Regions from separate parts of the Bacillus stercoris genome, predicted to be linked through region 1. Evidence: riboswitches for the same ligand, from Rfam matches in the RefSeq annotation. Region 1 holds a riboswitch; each other region holds the start of a gene.

Region 1 (2,268 bases):
CGGAGCGGATCGAAGTTTCCGGAGCGGTCATCGTCGTATTCCAAAAACAGGCCGTCAAGGTTTAAGCCGTCCAAAATCGTTTCCGCTACAGCGTCGTACCCTCCTGATGCCGCCCAGGTTGAGCGGAAGTTGCCGCGGCAAATGTGCATTGTGATCATTAAATCATCAGGCCGGTCTGCCACTGCATCGTTAATCGTTTTGGCAAACAAGGCAGGCAATGTTTCTGGATCGCCTCCGAGCGCCCGGACAACCTCTCTGCCTTTTTCCTCAAAGAAGAGAGACCATGACGTATCATCAAGCTGGAGATAACGGCAGCCAACATCATAGAAGGCTTTGATTGCCTTTTTGTACGCTTGGGCCAAATCATGAAAATATTCCTCTTGATCGTTATAGATGCCTTTATCCGCCTTTTCGCCAAAAAACAGCATATTCGGGCTCGGAATCGTCAGCTTTGGTGTCGCGCCACCGGCAACTTCATGTAAAAATTGATAATCAGCAAGTGCTGGGTGGCTCGTAAAATCGAGTTTTCCCGTCACTTTGATGCTGCGCGCTTTCGTTTTCGCGTTATGGAACTGAATCCCCTCAGCCGGGATGAACGGCTCCACACCGTCAAGTCCTTCCAGGAAGTCATAATGCCACCAGGAACGGCGGAATTCCCCGTCTGTTACCACTTCAAGACCGATTTCTTTTTGTTTTTCCACGATGCGGGTGATTTCTTGATTTTCGATATCGCGAAGCTGTTCCGCTGTTATCTCACCTGCCGCTTTTTTTTGCCGGGCTACCTTCACCGTAGCGGAACGAAGCAAACTGCCGACGTGATCGGCGCGGAAAGGTGCTTTGCGTTGTATTACTGTTTTTTGTCCTGCAACACTCGTTTGGTGGGCCATGTCATTCGCCTCTTTTCTGAAATATTGAGCATGTAAAAAGCTCTTCCTTTGTGTAAGGAAGAGCTTGAACGATCAAATCTCCGCCTCATCTGCAAGAACGCAATGTTCTTAAGGATTTAGCACCATTCTGTTTGAAACAGCGGTTGCCGGGTATCATAGGGCCAGTCCCTCCACCTCTCTTGATAAGGTATAACTTCATATTCAAATTTCAATTATCTTAATATTATTACTTTTGGATCAATTGTCAATGCTTTTTAGAAAATACTTTCATCTTCATCGTTATATAAAACCGTATCAAGAACGATCGCGATGGCAGTGCAAATCAGAACGTCTTCCTCGTTTGCAATCTGCAAGTGATAGGAATCACCCCAGCTGAGCCACTTTTTGCTCACTGACATCCGGACATTTTCCCCGTCCGTCAGCTGGAATTCATCCCTCCATAAGTCACCATCGATTTCCCAGTTAAGGCCGGAAATCACAAATTTCGGTTTGAAAAACGTTACTTTCTTCGTTACCTCACAAACTGTTTTCCCGCCAATTGAAATCTCATAGCGCGGCAATAAAGACATGAGTTTTTGTTCTATGGAAACGAGCGTTTTTCCGGATGAATCTGTCATTTGTAATGAATCCCCTAACGAGAAAAAACGCCCCTCTACCTTGAAGATTTCTTGTTCATCCCGGTCATAAATGTGGAATGCATCTTTAAATGAGAACATTTTTTGTTTCATAAATAACTCGATCATTGCAGAAGTCTCCTTTTGGATTTGCCTTGTATGAAATTACGGATAGAGGATAAAAAGGTTTCAGGCTCTATCTCAACATAATTTTAAAAGGCTGCGTCATTCCGCAGCCTTTTCGTTTGAAATATAGAATTAGGAAAGATGCATCCGGCGTTTTTGGCGGATAGCGTCAAGGTCGATTAGGTTGTTGTGATGAGATGCGGCTGCTGGAAGAGGGCTTGTCTTTTGCGGTTTGCGGCGATTGTCCTTGCTGAAAGAAAAAAGAAGATAGCCGCATAAAGCGATGATAATAAATAGGATCATATTACATACCTCCCAAAAAAAGTTTTGGTACTCTCTATTGTACGGATAAAAAGTCAAAAAGTATTCAAAAAATTCTAAATCAAATAAAAATAAATAACTGCCCCTCAAAAACAGTCTAACCTGATGACCTGAAAATAGTCTTGCATTATGGTGATTGTTCTTGTTGATGATTGGTTCTATAGTTACTATCGACGATAAAATGAATTCCTTTATATAACTTTTAACCTAAATTAAAGTAATTCATATTACCTGTTTTTGGATGCCGTTATCTTTCTTAATTAGTTTATACCCTATTTTGCGGAATTGAACACAAAAAACCCAAATTACGGAGCATTTGG
Region 2 (2,268 bases), 2.0 Mb from region 1:
TGTCTTTGTTATACAATGTCGGAATATTGGGAATTTTTTCAACCTTCCACTTTTTGAGGGCATCATTCATGATCGATACGTGATGATCCTCTACTTCAAAGGTTGCTCCAGCGAGATGCGGTGTTGCCAGAACATTAGGCAATGAGATCAATTCATAATCTGATTCCTCTGGAGGTTCATGATAAAAAACGTCTAGTACCGCACCTCTGATTTTATGTTCTTTTAATACAGATAAAAGATCTTCACGGTTTACGACAACTGCTCTTGAAGTATTGACGAAAATCGCACTCTCTTTCATCAAATCAAAATATTGCCGATCTATCAGTCCAAGTGTTTCCTCAGTACGAGGCAGATGGACAGAAACGATATCACTGTCTGAAAACACCGTTTTAAGAGCTGCTTTTTCATACAGCGGATGATCGTCTAGAATGTATGGATCGTAATACTTTATCTTACAGTCAAACGCAGTCAGCAGTTTTGCAATCCTTTGGCCAACCGCGCCGAACCCAATCATGCCAACCGTTTTTCCTGTTAGCTCATTTCCTTTAAATTTGACATAAGCCTGCAGGTAATCACTTTTCCACTTTCCATCCTTCAGCCATTGATTCGAGGCGCTGGTATGACGGAGAAAGGAAATCACATTTCCAATAAACATTTCGGCAACGGCTTGTGCATTCCGCCCTGGTGTATAAAAAACAGGTATACCCCTTTTTGAAGCAGCTGCCACATCCACATTGGAGGGCATTCCCCTGCAAACACCGACAAATGAAAGTTCGGGAACAGAAGCAAATACGCTGTCTGTTACCTGATCAAGCTCAGTAATCAAACCTGTCGCATTTGTTGCCTTTAGCAGCTGAATGAGTTCATCCTCCCGATATGCCCGGCCTTGTTCTTTCCAAGATTGATAAATAACTGAGCTAAACAAGTTTTCAAGCTCTTTTCGCCCTTCTTCGTTGTACGGCGCTGTAACCAAAACCGTCATGGTGCAAAACATCCTTTTCATCGTATTTTTTCATAAAAAAATCTCTTTCCGAAGATGGAAAGAGATTCATATATAGGCGCGCTCTGTTACAGGCAGACACCGGTATAAACCTTGCTTTCCTATCTTTCAAGCTGACGCTTGCTGGAATTGGCACAATAATGTTGCCGAGGTTTCATAGGGCCAGTCCCTCCACCTCTCTGGATAGAAAATGTTGAGTATGTAATTTTCAAAATAAAGAATACGTTTATCATAAAGAAGTCTCAGATTGATGTCAATCTCTTTTTTCAGAATTGACGTTATCATCCGAAATGTTATAATTCTTACAAAATATCTAACTAGAGAGGAACTGGGCCATGAAATCTTTTGCCACACAACAAAACGGCATTTTTAAATCCGTTTGCTCGCTGGACTGCCCGGATCAGTGCGGATTATTAGTACATAAAAAAGACGGAAAAATTGTGAAAGTGCAGGGAGATCCCGATCATCCTGTCACAGCTGGAAACATATGCAACAAAGTTCGAAACATGACGGAGCGCATCTATGATGAAAAGCGGCTGACTACACCGCTTAAACGGACAGGCGCGAAAGGCCAAGCGATATTTGAACCGATTTCCTGGGAAGAGGCGATTGATACGATCACCTCCCGCTGGAAGCAGCTGATTGATGAAGAGGGAGCTGAAAGCATACTTCCTTACAGCTTTTACGGAAATATGGGGAAATTGACAGCTGAAGGAATGGACCGCCGCTTTTTTTACCGCATGGGATCAAGCCAGCTTGAACGGACGATTTGCAGCAAAGCGGGATCTGAAGGCTATAAATATACAATGGGCATAAGCGCGGGAATCGATCCTGAGGAAACCATTCATACAAAACTATTTATTTTTTGGGGAATTAACGCTGTCAGCACAAACATGCACCAAATTACGATCGCCCAAAAAGCGCGAAAAAAAGGTGCCAAAATTGTCGTGATCGATGTACATAAAAATCAGACAGGGCGTCTTGCAGATTGGTTTATTCCAATAAAGCCGGGAACTGACAGCGCACTTGCCCTTGGCATCATGCACATTTTATTTAAAGAAAACCTTCACGATGAAGCATTCCTGTCTGAATACACGGTCGGCTACGACAAGCTCCGTGAACACGTGAAACAGTATAATCCGGAAAAGGTATCAATGATCACCGGGATCAGCACTGAAGATATTTATCAGCTGGCAAGAATGTATGGGAAAATCTCCCCTTCTTTTATCAGAATCGGAAATGGAATCCAGCATCACGATAACGGCGGG
Region 3 (2,268 bases), 1.5 Mb from region 1:
GAGTAGCTTGGGTCATAGCGCTTTCTGTAAGAGTTTGCAAGGTCTTGGAGCTTTTTTGATGGAAATAAAACGATTCCATATTTCATATTATGTCCCTCCTGGAAATAAAGTATGATAGAGTGTTAAAGCATTTTTTTCAGCGCCGGGGTGATGAGCGGCTGCCAGTATGTCCATTTGTGGTCTCCGTCAAATGGCTCAAAATCATAATCGGAAAGCTTCTTCTCCAGCAGCTGTTTCAGCTCCTGATTCGGTTCTGTAAAGTCCAGAATGTTCCCGTCTGTCGTGTGGACGTCAGTTTCTTTTGTTCCGATTTGGTGATAAATAGAGAGGTGTTTGATATCGTCAGACTGTTTCACGGCTTCTAGCACATGTTTGTCAACATAGGGAGACTGCATGATGATGTTGCCAAACATATTCGGATAATCAAGCGCTGTCATAAGTGACACGGTTGCTCCGAGCGAATCACCGATCAGCGTTCGGCCGTAACCGACCTGATAGGTTGGATACTCATCATCTGCAAAAGGAACGAGCTCATGGGCGATGAACCGTTTATACGCCGAAAATTTTGAACCCTCCGGATGGTAGGTGTTTCTGCGCTCTTTTACATCCTTATAAGGAACACCGATAATAATGCTCCGGTCTATTTCGTGTTTTGACAGCAATTCCTCGGCCTGTCTGCCGATTCTCCCCAGCCTGAAATAATCGTGGCCGTCCTGCGCGATAATGACATGGTATTTATAAAGCGGGGAGTAGTTGGACGGCAGATAAACAAGTAAGGTCATTTCCTCATTAAGCTCTTTTGAAAAGAATTTCTTTTCTTGCACTGTGCCGTTTTTTGGTGCCATAAAAACATTCCTCCAGGACATCACTATACTTTCTTGCATTTTCAATTATTGTACCATGAATTATTAGAAATTTCTCTCTTTAAACGGTTCGGCACACGAAGAAAAAAGTGTTGAAATAAACTGTGAATTGCGCTAATATAAAACAATCAGAAAATTGAAATCGATATTTCTTATCGTGAGAGGTGGAGGGACTGGCCCTTAGAAACCTCAGCAACCGGCTTGTTTTGCATGTGCAAAGCGCCAAGGTGCTAAATCCAGCAAGCGTTTTTTATGCTTGGAAGATAAGAAGAAGCGTTAAACCCCTTCTTCTTATGAAGAAGGGGTTTTTATTTTGAAAAGGGAAGGTGTCAGCTATATGTCACAGCACGTTGAAACGAAATTAGCTCAAATTGGGAACCGTAGCGATGAAGTCACGGGAACAGTGAGTGCTCCTATTTATTTATCAACAGCATACCGCCACAGAGGGATCGGAGAATCAACCGGATTTGATTATGTCCGCACAAAAAATCCGACACGCCAGCTTGTTGAGGACGCGATCGCTAACTTAGAAAACGGCGCAAGAGGGCTTGCCTTTAGTTCGGGAATGGCTGCTATCCAAACGATTATGGCGCTGTTTAAAAGCGGAGATGAACTGATCGTTTCATCGGACTTATATGGCGGCACGTACCGTCTGTTTGAAAATGAATGGAAAAAATATGGATTGACCTTTCATTATGATGATTTTAGCGATGAGGACTGTTTACGCTCTAAGCTGACGCCGAATACAAAAGCCGTGTTTGTGGAAACGCCGACAAATCCGCTCATGCAGGAGGCGGACATTGAACGTATTGCCCGGATTACAAAGGAGCACGGTCTTCTGCTGATCGTAGATAATACATTTTATACACCGGTCTTGCAGCGTCCGCTTGAACTGGGGGCAGACATTGTCATTCACAGCGCAACAAAGTATTTAGGCGGGCATAACGATCTGCTTGCGGGACTTGTCGTGGTAAAGGATGAGCAGCTCGGAGAGGAAATGTTTCAGCATCAAAATGCGATCGGCGCCGTCCTGCCGCCATTTGATTCGTGGCTTTTGATGAGAGGAATGAAGACGCTGAGCCTAAGAATGCGCCAGCATCAGGCAAACGCGCAGGAGCTTGCGGCGTTTTTGGAGGAGCAGGAAGAAATTTCAGATGTGCTGTATCCCGAAAAAGGCGGCATGCTGTCCTTCCGTCTGCAAAAAGAAGAGTGGGTCAACCCATTTTTAAAAGCGCTGAAGACCATTTGTTTTGCAGAAAGCCTCGGCGGGGTGGAAAGCTTCATTACATACCCTGCGACCCAGACGCACATGGATATTCCTGAAGAGATCCGTATCGCAAACGGGGTCTGCAATCGATTGCTGCGCTTTTCTGTCGGAATTGAACATGCGGAAGATTTAAAAGAG

The links. A riboswitch is a leader RNA that binds a small molecule or an ion and turns the genes downstream of it on or off. The one in region 1 is predicted to bind S-adenosylmethionine.
Region 2: it holds a riboswitch for S-adenosylmethionine, as region 1 does, so the genes downstream of both, QA442_RS12530 (2-hydroxyacid dehydrogenase) here and QA442_RS01795 (5-methyltetrahydropteroyltriglutamate--homocysteine S-methyltransferase) in region 1, are expected to answer to the same signal.
Region 3: it holds a riboswitch for S-adenosylmethionine, as region 1 does, so the genes downstream of both, metI (cystathionine gamma-synthase/O-acetylhomoserine thiolyase) here and QA442_RS01795 (5-methyltetrahydropteroyltriglutamate--homocysteine S-methyltransferase) in region 1, are expected to answer to the same signal.

Annotation. Positions count from the first base shown of each region.
Region 1 is NZ_CP121861.1:337,476-339,743, forward strand. It holds gene QA442_RS01795 (5-methyltetrahydropteroyltriglutamate--homocysteine S-methyltransferase) at 1-887, opposite strand, end outside; SAM riboswitch class I at 970-1,076, opposite strand; gene QA442_RS01800 (LURP-one-related/scramblase family protein) at 1,142-1,630, opposite strand; gene QA442_RS01805 (hypothetical protein) at 1,760-2,038, opposite strand.
Region 2 is NZ_CP121861.1:2,317,170-2,319,437, reverse strand. It holds gene QA442_RS12530 (2-hydroxyacid dehydrogenase) at 1-1,003, opposite strand, end outside; SAM riboswitch class I at 1,099-1,190, opposite strand; gene QA442_RS12525 (molybdopterin oxidoreductase family protein) at 1,336-2,268, shown strand, end outside.
Region 3 is NZ_CP121861.1:3,087,154-3,089,421, reverse strand. It holds gene QA442_RS16105 (YjcG family protein) at 1-86, opposite strand, end outside; gene QA442_RS16100 (esterase family protein) at 123-845, opposite strand; SAM riboswitch class I at 1,013-1,133, shown strand; gene metI (cystathionine gamma-synthase/O-acetylhomoserine thiolyase) at 1,201-2,268, shown strand, end outside.